DNA from 3 places in the Rhizobium sp. BK112 genome. Region 2 is predicted to be linked to each of the others. Evidence: predicted binding sites of a transcription regulator. Region 2 holds the regulator's gene; each other region holds the start of a gene.
The links. The regulator LexA, encoded in region 2, represses DNA repair genes until DNA is damaged. The targets are predictions, from matches to a motif close to TGTTCNNNNTGTGTTCNG.

Region 1 (6,010 bases), on a different contig from region 2:
GATACGATCCATGTGCGCTTACGGGCCGCGCCCGCCTTTCCTGAAAGTTCTGCCTTGGAATAAGGAGTGGAGTGTTTAGGGGATTTCTGACGACGCTTCAATTCGTCCGGGACGGAACATTACGATTCGTCCATTTTTGCGGCGGGCAGTCCATTTGTTTCGTCGGCCTGGCCCGAACGGCGGGCGCGCACCTGCTGTTTGCGTCGCCCCAGATTTTCCCTGAGCTTTTCAGCGGCGCGCTCGCGACGCAGTTTCGCCTGTGCCTCGATTGCCTTTTTGCGGCTCTGCTGGCCGGTTTCGGTCTTGTCGTTCATGCCAAAAGAATTAGCCGAATTCGCGCTGATCCAAAAGGCCCTTGCATGGCAATCCACGCGAAGTTGGAATTTGCTGCTTGCGCTTGCCGTCAAGCTGTGGCAATAGCCGCCCCGTTCCCGCGATTGAGCCACCCGGCTCGCACGGGTACTGGTCCTGCTGCCGTAGCTCAGTGGTAGAGCACACCCTTGGTAAGGGTGAGGTCGGTGGTTCAATCCCACTCGGCAGCACCAGTTTTCTTTCAGTATTAGGAATCATTTTGCTCACTCGGTGAGGCCAGCCCCTCATCCGGCTGCCGCCACCTTCTCCCGTAAACGGGGCGAAGGGACCCGGCCGCACGCTCTCCGTTTCACCAACCTCTCGCAGGGCAGCCATCTGACGAGAGCCGGGAAGGCCATGCAGGCTGACATTTCGTCTCATCAGCAATAATCGATTCACCATTGTTGACCGCAAAAATCGCGCTAGAATGCCTATCATGGCGGAGTTTCCCCGGAGGAACTGGGAGATGCTGCACGTCGTTTCTGTCGACAATCGTGGAGGAGTATCGATGGCAACTGAAAGATGGAACAGCCCGGTCAAGGTCGGTTTCGAAGGTGCCGATGCGCGAACGGTCAATGGTCCGTTCGATGCGCTGAAGTGCCTGGCGGATCTCTGGCCGAGTATGCGCGGGCTTCGTTACATCAAGGCCCGCAGCGCCTGCCGGGCAGCGCTCGACGGGCGCAAGAGCGTGGAAGAAGCAAGAGCCGAGTTCCTGGCGGCGGCCGAAGAGGCGAAGCTGAAGCTGCATTGAACTGGCGCATAATCCTTTCCGAAAATCGATTCCGATTTTCGGGGTTATGCGCTGCACTTCGGTCGGGATTTCCAGGTCACTTCAGGTCGTTCGTAAACGGAACGTGCCGGAACGGAACAATGTTTTAATTTTGCTTAACCCTGCATCGAACTCGCGCCGGGTTTTTGTGCAACAGGTGTTGCGCCTGGTACAGGTGTCTTCATAGAAGATGCCCAGCCATCATGATGATGGTTAGAGGCTCGTACCCTTAGCGGAGACGCAGGCGAGCCTCGTCCGAGCAAGTCCTCATGTTTTCAGCAGTCCGCGCCGCCCTCGTCCTCGACCTCGACATAACCGACGCCGATGATCGTACCGTCCGCCGCGCGGATGAAGGAGGGGAGATAGTGGGGCTCTACCGGCTGGCAGGCGACGGCCCCGGTATATTCGTTGAGGGCGATCTGGTCCTTCGGCAGAGCGGAATAATTCGTGCCGGTTTCCAGCGAGGCATGGGCGGAGCCGGCAAGGACACCGCCTGTAATCAAGGTCATTGCAGAGATGCGAAGAAGCGACTGCATGAGGGTCTCCAGCGTTTGGGTCCGGCCTTTCAACCCGCGGAGGGCATTTTGGTTCCCTTCATGCGTCGCAAGACATGACGGCGCGCGGGCCGGCTAGCGTCGCAGCAGGCGACCGCGCACATGGCCTCGGCCGACGATGCTCTCGGCGATCTCGACGGCCCGCTCGACATCACCGCGCCGGCGCACGAAACCTTCCAGGACGACATAGGCGCCCGATATGCTGACGATGATGTCCGCCGCTTCGATATCGCCGGCCGCATGAAGGGCGCTTTCCACCGAAGCGCGCGTCGCCGCATCGCTGTGGCCCTGCCGGCCGGACTCCTCATGGTCGGTGAATGCTGGAAATCCGAGCACCGTGGCCGTCTCCTGATGTTGGTAGATATCGGTTAACGCCGCGGCGAGGCATTTCGTTGCGGCCGGGTGGACAGCCCTTGGCGAAAGACGCGGCGATTTCCATATCTGGCTGCAGTCGAAAGAGGGATGAAGACGATGAAAGCGCTTCTATCAGCCTTGTTAACCGCGGCCTTGCTTGCCGGCTGCTCCTCGGCCGATAGCCCGGCGCTGGAGCCCATTCCGGGCAGCATTACCTATGGCGGCCAGCCGCGAACGAAGCTCACCAAGTCGCCGGTCGGCAGCGCCGTCTACAACCAGTTCTACAACGAGACGGGCCAGCGCGTGGAGGAAACCTATATTCTTCAGCCGGACCGCAGCCTGAAACTGGTGCGGCGTGTCGTCGGCCCGGATTTCCCCGACTGAGGCTGCCGTCACGCCACAACGCTTGACAGCGAGGGCAATCGCGAACATTCAAGGAACATCTAATCTTTCCCCAGTGATTCTGCGGGAGCCCGACCGGACGGCTGGATGTACCTCGAAAAGCTCAATCCGCAGCAGCGCATGGCCGTCGAGCACGGCACGCTCACCGACGGCAGCCATATTGCCGGGCCGCTGCTGGTCATTGCCGGCGCCGGCTCCGGCAAGACGAATACGCTGGCGCATCGGGTCGCCCATCTGATCGTCAAGGGCGCCGATCCCCGCCGCATCCTGCTGATGACCTTCTCGCGCCGGGCAGCCGCCGAGATGGCGCGGCGCGTCGAGCGCATCTGCCGCGATGTGCTTGGTGCCAATGCCGGCGTCATGGCCGACGCGCTTTCCTGGTCGGGCACCTTCCACGGCATCGGCGCGCGGCTGTTGCGCGATTACGCCCAGCAGATCGGCCTCGATCCGGATTTCACCATCCACGACCGCGAAGATAGTGCCGACCTGATGAACCTCATCCGGCACGACCTCGGCTTCTCCAAGACGGAAAGCCGCTTTCCCACGAAGGGCACCTGTCTTGCCATCTATTCCCGAGCGGTGAATTCGGAAACCGCGCTCGATCTCGTGCTGCGCGACGCCTTTCCCTGGTGCGCGGCGTGGGACAAACAGCTGCGCGAACTTTTCGCCTGTTACGTCGAGTCCAAGCAGAGCCAGAACGTGCTCGACTACGACGACCTGCTGCTTTACTGGGCGCAGATGGTCGGCGAGACTGTCATTGCCGAGGATATCGGCGATCGTTTCGACCATGTGCTCGTCGACGAATATCAGGACACCAACCGGCTGCAGGCCTCGATCCTCATGGCGCTGAAGCCCGGCGGCCAGGGGTTGACCGTCGTCGGCGACGATGCGCAGTCGATCTATTCCTTCCGTGCCGCGACGGTGCGCAATATCCTCGATTTTCCCGCCGCCTTCAGCCCGGCCGCCGATATCGTCACGCTCGACCGCAACTACCGCTCGACGCAGCCGATCCTTGCGGCTGCCAACGCCGTCATCGATCTCGCCTCGGAGCGCTTCACCAAGAATCTCTGGACCGAGCGGCAATCGTCCGAGCGGCCGCGCCTGGTGACGGTGCGCGACGAGGCCGAGCAGGCGCGCTACGTTGCCGACATGGTGCTCGACAACCGCGAAGAAGGTCTCAAGCTCAAGCAGCAGGCCGTGCTGTTCCGCGCCTCGCATCACAGCGGGCCGCTTGAGGTCGAGTTGACCCGGCGCAACATTCCCTTCGTCAAGTTCGGAGGGCTGAAGTTTCTCGACAGCGCGCATGTCAAGGACATGCTGGCTGCGCTGCGCTTCGCGCAGAACCCGCGCGACCGGGTGGCGGGCTTCCGTCTGATGCAAATCCTGCCGGGCGTCGGGCCATCGACGGCGCAGAAGGCGCTCGACCTGATGGCCGAGGATGCCAGCCCGTTATCCGCGCTTGCCGCCATGCCGGCGCCGCCGCGCTCCGGCGAGGACTGGACTGATTTCGTTTCGATGCTGCAGGAGCTGAAGACCGGCAAGGCCGGCTGGCCGGCGGAAATCGGTCTGGCGCGGCAATGGTACGTGCCGCATCTGGAACGGCTGCATGAGGACGCCGCGACGCGGCAGGCCGATCTGCTGCAGCTCGAGCAGATCGCCAGCGGTTATGCCTCACGCGAGCGTTTCCTCACCGAGCTCACCCTCGACCCGCCGGATGCGACCAGCGACCAGGCGGGCGTGCCGCTCCTCGACGACGATTATCTCATCCTGTCGACCATCCACTCCGCCAAGGGCCAGGAATGGACGCGGGTCTTCATGCTGAACGTCGTCGACGGCTGCATTCCGAGCGATCTCGCCGTCGGCGCCAGCGCCGAAATCGAGGAGGAACGCCGGCTGCTCTATGTCGCGATGACGCGGGCGAGAGACGGCCTCGATCTGGTCGTGCCGCAACGCTTCTTCACCTATGGGCAGAATTCGCAGGGCGACCGGCATGTCTATGCCTCACGCAGCCGCTTCATTCCCGCGACACTGCTGCAGTTCTTCGAGGCCTGCAGCTGGCCGCAGGTGAAATCGCAGACCGCCGCTCAAGCGCAGGCACGGCAGGTGCGCATCGATGTCGGCGCCCGCATGCGCGGCATGTGGCGATAGGCCCAGAGCAGTTCAGAGCGAAAGCGGCGGCTCGGCCGGTTTCAGGAAATGCTCGATTGTTGCGGCCTGCACGGCCTCGACTGACGCGGGCGACCATTTCGGATTGCGGTCCTTGTCGATGACGGCGGCGCGGATGCCTTCGAAGAAGTCCGGACTATCCAGCATCTGCAGGCAGGCGCCGAGTTCGCGGCCGAGGCATTCGGCGAGCGAGGCGCTGCCACGACCGGCCCTGAGCAGCCGCAAAGCGAGCTTCAGGCTGGTCGGTGACCGCGTCAGCAGCACCCGACGCGTCTCGGCGGCGAAGTCGCCTTCCTCTCCGGCAAGTGCGGCCAGGATCTCCTCGACGCTGTTGAAACGGAAGGCGCGATCGATCGTCGCCGCGTTCTGCCTGAGCCGGCTTTCTCCCGGAGACTCGGAAAGCGCCTGCAAGACGGCATCGACATCGCCGGACGAACTGCCGCGCGGCAGGGTCGACAGAGCATCGATCACCGCGCCGAGCCGCGACGAGGCGATCTGCAGGTCGGCGAGGCGGGCATGGATGGCATCGGCGGCACCGATATCGAGGCCGGTCAGGCCGAGCCATGTTCCGGCTTCGCCGGGGCTACGCGGCAGCAGCCAGGTGGCGCCGACATCGGGGACATAGCCGATGCCGGTTTCGGGCATGGCAAGCCGCGTGCGCTCGGTAACGATGCGGTGGCGGCCGTGCGACGACAGGCCGACGCCGCCGCCCATGGTGATGCCGTCCATCAGCGCGACATAGGGTTTGGGGTAGGAGGCGATCAGATGGTTGAGGCGGAATTCCTCGCGCCAGAAGCTTGCCGCCAGGCCATCGCCGGCGCGGGCGCTCTCATGCAGGGCGCGGATATCGCCGCCGGCGCAGAAGCCGCGTTCGCCCTCGCCCATGGCCACGACGCTTGCCACCTCGGAATCTCCGGCAAAAGCCTGCAACGCCTCGGTGATCGCGCGGATCATCGGCAGCGTCAGGCTGTTCAGCGCCCGCGGCCGGTTGAGCCGGATCACGCCTGCGGTGCCCCGCCGTTCAATGATGACTTCGCCGTCCTGCATGGTTTACCTCCTCGGTTACGACCATGAATAGACGACGATCCAGCTTCGCTCCAGTCGCTTTGCGACCGGTCGCGGATTTGATTGTTCAGGCAGACAGTGAATTGCGGGCGGAGGCCGCGGCATCGCACCTTGCGGCGTAGTCGATGGCAAGTTCCAGCGGCAGCGGCCGCGAGAAATGATAGCCCTGCGCCAGGCGAACGCCCATCGCCTTCAATCCTTCGGCGATCTCTTCGCTTTCGACGCCTTCGGCGACGGAGGCAATGCCGAGGTTCTGGCAGAGATTGGCGACCGAGCGGGTGATGTTCATGCAACGAGCGTCGCGATCGAAATTCATCACGAAGGCCTTGTCGATCTTCAGCTTGTCGAA
Region 2 (6,010 bases):
GCGCTGTCGGCCGGCATCTTCTTCGTCGGCTTCCGGATGCTGCTCAGCCTCTTTCCCGGCGTCGCCCAGGCCTATCCGACGAAGAAGATCGCCGCCGCCGGCGCGCTCATCGCCGTCACGGCCTATTTCCTGATCTCCGGCTTCGCGGTCTCGGCCGAACGCGCCTTCATCATGATGGCCATCATGCTGATTGCCGTCTTCTTTGACCGGCCGTCGATCAGCCTGCGCAATGTCGCTCTCTCCGCGCTCGTCATCCTCGTCATTTCGCCCTCCGAAGTCCTGGGGCCGAGCTTCCAGATGTCCTTTGCCGCAACCTTGGCGCTCGTGTCGGGCTATCAGCTGTGGAAGGATCGGCGCGTCCGCGAGAATGCCTTCCTGAAGCTGCCGATCGTCAGGCCTTTCGTCGCGGTTGCGGGGTTCTTCGGCGGTGTCTTCCTGACCTCGCTGATCGGCGGTTTCTCCACCGCACTGTTTTCGATCGAGCATTTTCATCGCCTGACCGCCTACGGCCTGCCGGCAAACCTCGCGACGATGCCGATCATCTCCTTCATCATCATGCCGGCCGGGTTGCTGGCGATGCTGCTCATGCCTTTCGGTCTGGACGTTTTGCCTTGGAAGATTGTCGGATTCGGCCTCGATCTGGTGATCGCCGTCGCCAAGACCGTGTCCGGCTGGGGTGGCGACATCGGCATCGGCCGCTTGCCCGCCTGGTATTTCGCGGTCGCCGTGGCAGGCTTCCTGCTGCTGACGCTGCTCCGCACTCGGCTGCGCCATATGGGCACGTCGATCATGTCAGTCGCAACGCTCATCCTGCTGCTTCTGCCGGTTCCCCGGCCGCCGGATCTGGTGATTTCGGAAGATGGCAGTCTCGTCGCGGTCGTCGAGGCGGCGGCAATGGCCTCCAACCGTGAAAACCCGCCGGATTTCATCTTCGACCAATGGCAGCGCGCGCTGGTCCTGCCGGCGCATGACCCGCCGAAGATGCTGGATGGTCCTGCTGTCCCGCCAGCGGGAGAGGACCGCCGCGTCAAGCTCTCCCGCGATCAGCAGAACGAAGCGAGGGCGGCGATGCGGGCGGCTGCAGCCGGCGGTGACGCAAACCGCTTTTCCTGCGTCAAGAAGGCCTGGTGCATATCAAGGCTTGGCAACGGTCATGTGGTCGCCGTCATCGACAACGCCGCCTATCTCGCTCCGGCCTGCGATGCGGCCGATATCGTGGTAACGTCGGTCCGCCTGCGTTTCAACAGCTGCCGCTCAGGCGCGACGCTCTTCACCGGCGAGACGTTGCGCCGGACCGGTTCCGTCGAGCTGCGGTTCGCGGAGGCCGGCATGGAGGTCACAACCGCATTCGATGATCTGTGGCGGCCATGGATCCGCCATCGCGCCTATGACTGGCGCAGCAACAGCTTTGTCGAAACCGGCCTGCAGGGTGTCAGTGATAGCGGCGAATAAGGCCGACGAGTTTGCCCTGCACCTTGACGCGGTCTGGCCCGAAGATCCGGGTCTCGTAAGCCGGGTTGGCCGCTTCCAGCGCGATCGAGGCGCCCTTGCGGCGGAAGCGTTTGAGCGTCGCTTCTTCGTCGTCGACGAGAGCAACGACGATGTCGCCAGGGCTTGCGGTGCTGCCATTGCGGATGATCACGGTGTCGCCGTCGAAAATGCCGGCGTCGATCATCGAATCACCCTTGACCTCCAGCGCGTAGTGTTCACCGGAGCCGAGCATATCGGCCGGAACGACGATGTCGTGGGTGTTGTTCTGGATTGCCGAGATCGGAACGCCGGCGGCGATCCGGCCCATGACCGGCACGGAGACTGAGTTGCCATTGTCGGCGACGGGTTTTGCAGGAGCGGGAGTGGCGACCGGCTGGGGCTTGCCCAGGCTGCCCTCAATGACGCTCGGCGAAAAGCCGCGCCGGGGCTGGATGCTGGGGCTATAGGCCTCCGGAAGCTTGATGACCTCGAGTGCGCGGGCCCGGTTCGGTAGGCGGCGAATGAAGCCACGCTCCTCGAGCGCAGTAATCAGCCGGTGAATCCCGGACTTCGAAGCGAGATCCAGGGCGTCCTTCATTTCGTCGAAAGACGGCGGAACGCCGGATTCCTTCATGCGCTCATGAATGAAGAGGAGAAGCTCCTGTTGTTTGCGCGTGAGCATCGACGTTGTGACCCCGTGATTGAAACAAATCCAGAACAGACACTATATGTTCCATATGTGTTCCGCAAGTAGCTAAATTTCCGTAAAACTTGGCGCCAACTCGTTGAGATTTTTATTTTCATTCGCCGGATTGGCCGACAAGTCTTGCCTTGCGCGGCACTGTCGCACATCTCTGCCGTGTGAGGAGAGGGGATACCATGAACGAGCATTCCGCCAAACCACGCCCGCTGGATCATGTCGTGCTGCCGGTCGTCAATATCGATCTGGCGCGCGAGAGGCTCGGCAAGCTGGGCTTTACCGTTGCCGCCGATGCGCGTCATCCCTTCGGAACGGAGAATGCCTGCGTCTTTTTTGCCGATAAGACCTATCTGGAGCCGCTCGGGATTGCGAGCGTTAGGGAAAGTGAAGCATCGGCGCGGCAAGGCAATGTCTTCACCGCCCGCAACCGCGCCTTCCGATTCCGCTGCGGCGAGGAAGGGCTTTCGGCGGTGGCCTTCGGCAGCGAGGATGCCGATATCGATCATCGGAATTTCGTCGGCGACGGAGCGAGCGCCGGCGAGATGCTGGCGTTCAGCCGGCCGATGACGATGCCGGATGGTTCTGAGAGCATTGCCGGCTTCAGGCTGGCCTTTGCCGGCGACCTGCGCGCGCCCGATCTCTTTCTCTTCACCGTCGAGCGCGTCAATCCGCTGCCGGCCGACCGCGGCGCGCTGGAGGCGCATGCCAATGGCGTCACCGGCATTGCCGAGGTGGTGCTTTGCGCGCCCGATGCGGCTGCCTTCGCCGCCTTCGTCAGTCTTGCCAGCGCGCAATCGGCAGTCGAGAACACCGGTTTCGGCGTCAAGATCGCGGCGTCGAATGTGAAAATCAGCCTGATGACGCCGGAGGGTTTGGAGGCCTATTTCGAGGTCGCCGTCCCATCCGCCGACCGCGGCCTGCGCGGCCGGGCGATTCTCTTCGCTGTCGCCGATCTTGCCGTGACAGAAGCGCATTTGGCTGCTAACGGGGTGACATATACGCGCATGAACAATCGCATTCTGGTGAAGCCCGCGCCCGGGCAGGGCACGCTTTTCGCCTTCGAGGAAACACGATGAGCACAGATACGAATTCCCAAGTCAAGATCGGCGAGGGCCAGGGCCAGGTCACCTTTTCCAACACCGGCCGCCTGTCGCTGATTGCCGGCCCTTGCCAGATGGAGAGCCGCGACCACGCCTTCATGGTGGCCGGCACGCTGAAGGAGCTTTGCGGAAAGCTCGGCATCGGCCTCGTATACAAGAGCTCCTTCGACAAGGCGAACCGCACTTCGCTTTCGGCCGAACGCGGCATCGGCATTGAAAAGGGCATGGAGATCTTTGCCGACCTCAAGAAGGAATTCGGCTTTCCCGTCCTGACCGACGTTCATACCGCCGAACAATGCGCCGAGGTGGCAAAGACCGTCGATGTCCTGCAGATCCCGGCCTTCCTTTGCCGCCAGACCGATCTTCTCATCGCCGCCGCCAAGACCGGCCGCGTCGTCAATGTCAAGAAGGGCCAGTTCCTCGCTCCCTGGGATATGAAAAACGTCCTGAAGAAGCTCAACGCCAGCGGCAATCCGAACGTGCTGCTGTGCGAGCGCGGCGCCTCCTTTGGCTACAACACGCTGGTTTCCGACATGCGTTCGCTGCCGATCATGGCGTCGATGGGTGCTCCCGTTGTTTTCGACGCCACCCATTCCGTGGCGCAGCCGGGCGGGCAGGGCGATTCCTCGGGCGGCCAGCGGGAATTCGTGGAAACGCTGGCGCGCGCAGCGGTGGCGACCGGCATTGCCGGCGTCTTCCTCGAAACCCATCAGGACCCCGACAATGCGCCTTCCGACGGACCGAACATGGTCTATCTCAAGGACATGCCGCGGCTCCTCGAAAAGCTGCTTGCCTTCGATGCGGTCGCCAAGGCCTGATTACCCAGCTTGACGTTCAACAGTCTGACACGATCGCGCTATAAGCATGTCGCGCAAAACCAAAGAGCAAGGCGCGGACCAAGCGAATGTTAGAGATCGCGACGCGCTTTCGCCCACATCGGAACGCTGGTTCGAAGGCTGGCAATTGCGGCATTGTAATTTGCTCGCCTTCGATTAAGACAGGTTTCGAACGACTTATCACCCACTGAGCAGGAAGAACCCATGACTGCAATCACCGATATCATCGCCCGCGAGATTCTCGATAGCCGTGGCAATCCCACCGTCGAAGTCGATGTCTATCTCGAAGACGGCAGCATGGGCCGTGCGGCTGTTCCCTCGGGCGCCTCGACGGGCGCGCATGAGGCGGTCGAACTGCGCGACGGCGGCAAGCGCTACCTCGGCAAGGGCGTCCAGAAGGCGGTCGACGCCGCCAACACCGAGATCTTCGATGCGATCGGCGGCATCGACGCCGAAAACCAGATCCAGATCGACAACATCATGATCGAGCTGGACGGCACGCCGAACAAGTCGCGCCTGGGCGCCAACGCCATCCTCGGCGTGTCGCTCGCCGTCGCCAAGGCTGCCGCCCAGGCCTCCGGCCTGCCGCTCTACCGTTATGTCGGCGGCGCTTCCGCCAGCCTGCTGCCGGTGCCGATGATGAACATCATCAACGGCGGCGCCCATGCCGACAACCCGATCGATTTCCAGGAATTCATGATCCTGCCGGTCGGCGCCGATACGATCGCCGAAGCCGTGCGCATGGGTTCGGAAGTCTTCCATACGCTCCGCAAGGAACTTGCCGCACAGGGCCACAACACCAATGTCGGCGACGAAGGCGGTTTCGCACCGGGCCTGAAGAGCGCTTCCGAAGCCCTCGACTTCATCGTCAAGTCGGTCGAAAAAGCCGGCTACAAGCCGGGCGAGGACATCTACCTCGGCCTCGATTGCGCCTCGACGGAATTCTTCAAGGACGGCAAATATGTTCTCGAAGGGGAAGGCCGCACGCTCGAATCGGGCGCCATGGCCGAATATCTGGCCGAACTCGCCGCCAAGTACCCGATCATCTCGATCGAGGACGGCATGGCTGAGGACGACTGGGATGGCTGGAAGACGCTGACCGACCTGACCGGCAAGAAGACCCAGCTCGTCGGCGACGATCTCTTCGTCACCAACTCTGCCCGCCTTCGCGATGGCATCCGCATGGGTGTCGCCAACTCGATCCTCGTCAAGGTCAACCAGATCGGCTCGCTGACCGAAACCCTCGACGCCGTCAACACGGCGCACAAGGCAGCCTATACCGCCGTCATGTCTCACCGCTCCGGCGAAACGGAAGATTCGACCATCGCCGATCTCGCGGTCGCCACCAACTGCGGTCAGATCAAGACCGGCTCGCTGTCGCGTTCCGACCGTCTTGCCAAGTACAACCAGCTGATCCGTATCGAAGAAGGCCTCGGTCCTCAGGCCCAGTATGCCGGCCGCTCGATCATTCGCGGCTGATCGCATCTGATTTTCAACGGTTCGACCCGCGCCTCTCCGGCGCGGGTTTTTTGTTGCTCTTTTTTAGAGTCAACGAACGGTTAATCTCTGCGCTGTAGATTGAGCGAATTGGTAATGCGTTCAAGAGCATGCGTGTATGTGGACAAAGCATCATAAGAAGAGAAAGCTCGGCCGCTTCGTCATTCCGGCCATGACGGTCGCCTTCCTTTCCTATTTCGGTTATCACTGCATTCACGGCGATTACGGCCTGCGCGCGACGGAAGCGTTCGAGCACCAGCGTGTCGCGCGTGAAAAAGAGCTTGCAGTCTTGAAGACGAAGCGCGAACATCTGGAAAATCAGGTCGCGCTGCTCAGTGACGGCTCGCTCGACAAGGACATGCTGGACGAAAAAGCGCGCTATCAGCTCAATGTGTCGCGCGCGGACG
Region 3 (6,010 bases), on a different contig from region 2:
GAGCTCGTCCGCCGAAATGACGCCGTCACCGTTCTTGTCCAGGCTTGAAAGCGGAGACTGATACTGTGTCAATGTGCTGCCGAGAGATGAAACACTGGTCACTTGAACCTCCTTTGAAAAGTTCGTCGTGAAGCCCGCCTTTCATGGACGGGCAGTCTCCGGGCTAAGCTGATTTGCGCAAAGCGTCAAAGCGACGTTTTGACAGGGAAGAAGGTGCGATTGACGGCGTGGGGCAACGCACGTTAACCTTTCGGTTACCAAAGCTGTTTCATTGAAATGATTGGCGTTTTTAGCGATCGACGGGTTCGGGCGAGCGAAAGTCCATCTCTGCGAGCGCACGCGATGGCGCCATCGCGGCTTGTTGAAGGGGCAATGGGCGGTGCGCCGGGTCTCCGCCCACTGCGGCATTTCGTCCAGCTTCCCGGAGCGCGATGCCAGATCGATCTTGCTCAGGACTGCGATTTCTGCCTTTCTTGCCTCAGAAGCAGGAACCGAAGCCATGTCCGAAGCGGACCCCGACGAAAAGATCGATGCGACCTTCCGCAACGGATCGCTGACGGCGACCGGGATCATCCTCGGTTTCTCCCTCAATTTCATCAGTCTCTGGGTATCCAATCCGAATGACTGGAGTCGCATCGATCTGCTGCCGATGTCGTTCCTGACGGTCGGCATCGCCATTCAGGTGAAGGTGTTTGCCGATCTTCTGGCGCGGGACTCGCTGGTGGCTGTCAAATATGACCGGGCTCGCCGGCTTTTCCTGATCGGATTGTCGATCGTCGCCACCGGGATGGGAATTGCCCTGATGAACGATATTCTCGGGCTTGGAAGCATGCGGATGCTCGGCTGAAGGTGCTGACGCAAGGTCAGACGCGTTCGACGAACCCGTCCAGCACCCGCTTCTGTCCGGCCCGGTCGAACTCGATCGTCAGCTTGTTGCCTTCGATGCCGGTGATGTTGCCGTTGCCGAATTTCAGATGGAACACGCGATCGCCGAGGGTGAATCGCGACGGTTCCGACGAGGTCGATTTCGCCACCAGCTCGCCGTCGATCGTGCGCCCCTTCGGGCCGCTTTCGCCATAGCCGATGCGTTCGACGGCGTGGCCGGAGCGGGTGCCCCAATTGTCGCGGGTGGCGTCGGTCTTGTTGGCCTGGGCGCGTTTCCAGCCTGGGGTGGAATAGGAGTTGGCGAAGGGCTCGGCCTTGTCGAAGCGGGACTGGCCGTAGCCGCCGCGGCCGTAACCGCCATAGCTCTGCTCCATTTCGGCGACCTCGACATGGGTTTCCGGCAGTTCGTCGAGGAAACGCGAGGGCAGGGTCGACTGCCAGAGACCGTGGATGCGGCGGTTGGAGACGAACCAGATATGGCAGCGGTGCTTGGCGCGGGTTATGCCGACATAGGCGAGGCGGCGTTCCTCCTCCAGGCCGGCGCGGCCGCTCTCATCCAGCGAGCGCTGGTGCGGGAAGAGGCCTTCCTCCCAGCCGGGCAGGAAGACGGTGTCGAATTCCAGGCCCTTGGCCGAGTGCAGCGTCATGATCGAGACGGCGTCGAGGTTCTCGTTGGTCTCGGCATCCATGACGAGGGAGACGTGTTCAAGGAAGCCGCGCATCGACTCGAAGCTCTCCATCGAGCGGATCAGTTCCTTAAGGTTCTCAAGGCGGCCGGGCGCTTCGGCGCTTTTGTCGTTCTTCCACATGTCGGTATAGCCGGACTCTTCGAGGATCTGCTCGGCAAGTTCGGTATGCGGTGTGTTTTCAAGCAGTTCCTGCCATCGGCGGAAAGATTGAATCACGTCGAAGAGGGCCTTTCGCGCCTTCGGTTTCAGCTCGTCGGTCTCGATGATGTCGGCCGCTGCCGCAAGCATCGGGATGTCGCGAGCGCGCGCGTAGTCGTGCAGCGCACGCACCGTCGTATCACCGAGGCCACGCTTTGGCGTATTGATGATGCGTTCGAAGGCGAGGTCATCGGAGGCTTGAGCGACCAGGCGGAAATAGGCCATGGCATCGCGGATTTCCAGGCGCTCGTAGAAGCGCGGGCCGCCGATGACGCGGTAATTGAGGCCGAGGGTGACGAAGCGGTCTTCGAATTCGCGCATCTGGAAGGAGGCGCGCACGAGGATCGCCATGTCGTTCAGCAGATGCTTGCTGCGCTGGAGCTGTTCGATCTCCTCGCCGATGGCGCGGGCTTCCTCTTCCGAATCCCAGGAGGCGTGGACCTGAACCTTGATGTCGTCCGGATCGGAGCGATCGGTGAACAGCGTCTTGCCGAGCCGGCCTTCATTATGGGCGATCAGATGGGCCGCGGCGCCGAGAATATGTTCGGTCGAGCGGTAATTGCGCTCGAGCTTGATCACCTTGGCGCCGGGGAAATCCTTCTCGAAGCGCAGGATATTGTCGACCTCCGCGCCGCGCCAGCCGTAGATCGACTGGTCGTCGTCGCCGACGCAGCAGACATTCTGCGGCTCGCCCTTGGCGCGCTGGGCGAGGAGCCTCAGCCACATATACTGGGCGGTGTTGGTGTCCTGGTACTCGTCGACCAGGATATAGCGGAAGCGGCCGTGATATTCCTTCAGGAGATCGGGATTCTTGCGGAAGATCGCGATCGGATGCATCAGCAGGTCGCCGAAGTCGCAGGCGTTCAGCGTCGTCAGGCGGTTCTGATAGGCAAAATAGAGATCGCGGCCGCGGCCATTGGCAAAGGCGCGGGCGTCGCCCTCGGGAATATCGGCAGGCCCGAGGCCTTTATTCTTCCAGGTGTCGATCATGCCGGCGAACTGCTTGGCCGGCCAGCGCTTGTCGTCGAGGCCTTCGGCCTGGATCAGCTGCTTGATCAGGCGGACGACGTCGTCGGTATCGAGAATGGTGAAATCGGAGCGCAGGCCGACGAGCTCGCCGTGGCGGCGCAGCAGCTTGACGCCGATCGAGTGGAAGGTGCCGAGCCAGGGCATGCCTTCGACGGCGCCGCCGACGAGCAGCGCAATGCGCTCCTTCATCTCGCGGGCGGCCTTGTTGGTGAAGGTGACGGCGAGGATCTGCGAGGGGAAGGCGCGGCCGGTGTTGAGAATATGGGCAATGCGGGTGGTGAGCACCCGTGTCTTGCCGGTGCCGGCGCCGGCGAGCACGAGGACCGGGCCCTCCAGCGTTTCGACGGCATCTGTCTGCTCAGGATTCAGCCCGGCAAGATAATCCGGCCGCTTGCCGCCGTCGCGGGCCGCCATGGCGCGCGCGGCGAGGCCTCCAGCTGCAATGCTCCCTGTTGCAGGCGCCTTTCCCAACGAAGCCTGAGGCGGCTGCGGCTTGCGCGCCATCTCGCCCGGCTCTTCATCAAAGAAGGGAATATCGTCGAAACTATTGCTCATGGCGCGTAATGTAGTGATTCGGGAAGGAAAGACCAGAAAAGATGTTCTGCTTTCATTCCCAAGTGGCCGCTATCCCAAGCGGGATGCTCTGGGCAGTAAGGGCGCCGCGAGCGCGGCTGCGATCGCCACGCCGGCGAACCGGGCGAAAAAATTCAGATCGCAGCCTGTCGGAAGCGATGCCGGCGCGACGTCCTTGAAGCATCGGGCTTCGATCATCGGACGGGGTCCGGATCAATACTCGTCAACAAGGAGGCCGTTTCATGCCGAAGGTCGTTTCAAATCTCTGGTTCGCCGAGCAAGCGCGCGAAGCCGTCGAATTCTACACGTCCGTTATCCCCGACTCCCGGATCGGCCGCATCACTATATTGCCGGCGGAAACGCCGAGCGGGCCTCCCGGCAGCGTCGAGCTGATCGAGTTCACGCTCGGCGACCAGGCCTTCCTGGCGATGAAAGCCGGGCCGCTCGATAGCTTCAACCATTCCTTCTCGATCGCGATTCTCCTGGAAAGCCAGGCCGAGATCGATCGGATATGGGAGGCATTCCTCGCCAATGGCGGCACGCCGGAGGCCTGCGGCTGGCTGAAGGATCGCTGGGGCCTTTCCTGGCAGATCGTGCCGCGCATGCTTTCCGAGATGGTCGCCGATAGCGACCGCGAGCGGGCGAGGCGCGTGACCGAGGTGATGCTCGGCATGATCAAGATCGATATCGCCACGCTGGAAAAGGCGTTCAACGGCTGAGTCGCGCCGGTGGCATATCGTTACGAAAAACGGGCGGATGGCTGTGATGCGCCCGTCTTTATCATGTCAGGTGCGGATGGGTATGCGCTGTCCAGCATCGACTTTGCGCAGATTGGCTGCCAAGCGTCGATTTTTCCAGGGCTCGAATCACGGGCGACATTGCACACCCTTTTCATCTTTCTGTCACGTCGCGAAATGTGCTGATACCGCAAAAGCCCTTTTCTCAACTACAATAAGAAACAGTTTCGTAGAGTAAAAAAATAACCGGTGCATGCACGTTTTTGTGCATTGCCAGAAACAGCCGGTGAGCGTGGAATATACCTGCGAAACTATTGATTCTTAGGAATGTCGTGGCCATCTCCTTTGGTATGACGACCTAGAGCCTGTGGCAGTAACCTTGAATGGAGGGCCCATGCTGAGCGAATCCGTATTTGATGCGTTCACCCGCAGTTATGATGCGCGCCGCGAGACTGATATGTCGATCGCGGAGTATCTCGACCTTTGTAAAAAAGAACCGCTTGCCTATGCCAATGCGACCGAGCGGCTGCTCGCCGCGATAGGCGAGCCGCAGATGGTCGATACCGCCAGGGACGCGCGCCTCGGCCGGATCTTCATGAACCGGACCATCCGGATCTATCCAGCCTTTGCCGGCTTCCACGGCATGGAAGAGACAATCGAACGCATCGTTTCCTTCTTCCGGCACGCAGCCCAGGGGCTCGAAGAGCGCAAGCAGATCCTCTATCTGCTCGGCCCGGTCGGCGGCGGCAAGTCATCGCTGGCGGAGCGGCTAAAGCTGCTGATGGAGGTTCATCCGATCTACGTGCTGAAGGCCGGTGACGAGATCAGCCCCGTTTTCGAAAGTCCGCTCAACCTCTTCGACCCCGACACGATGGGATCGCTCCTGCAGGAGCAATACGGCATTCCCCTGCGTCGCCTGAACGGACTGATGAGCCCGTGGTGCCTGAAGCGACTCGACGATTTCGGCGGCGATATCTCCCGCTTCCGCGTCGTCAGAGTTCAGCCTTCGCGGCTGCGCCAGATCGCCATCGCCAAGACCGAGCCTGGGGACGAGAACAATCAGGATATCTCGTCGCTGGTCGGCAAGGTCGATATCCGCAAGCTGGAGACCTATTCCCAGAACGATCCCGACGCCTACAGCTATTCGGGCGGCCTCAACCGCGCCAATCAGGGCGTGCTCGAATTCGTCGAGATGTTCAAGGCGCCGATCAAGATGCTGCATCCGCTGCTGACGGCGACGCAGGAGGGGAACTATATCGGCTCCGAGAATATCGGCGCCATACCCTTCTCCGGCATCGTTCTTGCGCATTCGAACGAGGCGGAATGGCAGACCTTCAAGGCCAACAAGAACAACGAAGCGTTCATCGACCGTATTTGCGTCATCAAGGTGCCCTATTGTCTGCGCGTGACGGAAGAGCAGAAGATCTACGAGAAGCTGATCGAGGGATCCGAACTCGCCGATGCGCCATGCGCCCCGGCGACGCTCGAAATGCTGGCCCGTTTCTCCGTGCTTTCACGCCTGCGCAAGCATGAGAATTCGACGTATTTTTCGAAGATGCGCACCTATGACGGCGAAAGCCTGAAGGAGACGGATCCGCGCGCCCGCAGTGTCCAGGAATATCGGGATGCCGCCGGCATCGACGAGGGCATGGACGGCATATCGACCCGCTTCGCCTTCAAGGTGCTCGCCTCCACCTTCAATCACGACACCACGGATATCGGCGCCGATCCGGTTCATCTGATGTATGTGCTGGAGCAGTCGATCCGCCGCGAGCAGTTTTCCGACGATGTCGAGAAGCGCTATCTGGAATTCATCAAGGCCGATCTTGCGCCGCGTTACGCAGAGTTCATTGGAAATGAAATCCAGAAGGCCTATCTTGAATCCTATGCGGACTACGG

Region 1: a site for LexA is predicted at 2,453-2,470, ahead of FHT75_RS12690 (ATP-dependent helicase). Genes of this name have one in related genera too.
Region 3: a site for LexA is predicted at 3,399-3,416, ahead of FHT75_RS02855 (ATP-dependent helicase). Genes of this name have one in related genera too.

The regions. Positions count from the first base shown of each region.
Region 1 is NZ_JACHYZ010000004.1:7,020-13,029, forward strand. Features, by position in the region: gene murA (UDP-N-acetylglucosamine 1-carboxyvinyltransferase) at 1-12, opposite strand, end outside; gene FHT75_RS12660 (hypothetical protein) at 120-314, opposite strand; tRNA gene FHT75_RS12665 (tRNA-Thr) at 471-545, shown strand; gene FHT75_RS12670 (DUF982 domain-containing protein) at 860-1,102, shown strand; gene FHT75_RS12675 (hypothetical protein) at 1,396-1,656, opposite strand; gene FHT75_RS12680 (BON domain-containing protein) at 1,750-2,010, opposite strand; gene FHT75_RS12685 (hypothetical protein) at 2,146-2,412, shown strand; gene FHT75_RS12690 (ATP-dependent helicase) at 2,518-4,578, shown strand; gene FHT75_RS12695 (enoyl-CoA hydratase/isomerase family protein) at 4,591-5,643, opposite strand; gene FHT75_RS12700 (putative bifunctional diguanylate cyclase/phosphodiesterase) at 5,729-6,010, opposite strand, start outside.
Region 2 is NZ_JACHYZ010000005.1:179,283-185,292, reverse strand. Features, by position in the region: gene FHT75_RS16285 (ComEC/Rec2 family competence protein) at 1-1,452, shown strand, start outside; gene lexA (transcriptional repressor LexA) at 1,433-2,152, opposite strand; gene FHT75_RS16275 (VOC family protein) at 2,350-3,246, shown strand; gene kdsA (3-deoxy-8-phosphooctulonate synthase) at 3,243-4,088, shown strand; gene eno (phosphopyruvate hydratase) at 4,311-5,585, shown strand; gene FHT75_RS16260 (FtsB family cell division protein) at 5,722-6,010, shown strand, end outside.
Region 3 is NZ_JACHYZ010000001.1:605,120-611,129, forward strand. Features, by position in the region: gene FHT75_RS02845 (EF-hand domain-containing protein) at 1-102, opposite strand, end outside; gene FHT75_RS02850 (membrane protein) at 500-847, shown strand; gene FHT75_RS02855 (ATP-dependent helicase) at 864-3,356, opposite strand; gene FHT75_RS02860 (VOC family protein) at 3,617-4,093, shown strand; gene FHT75_RS02865 (PrkA family serine protein kinase) at 4,506-6,010, shown strand, end outside.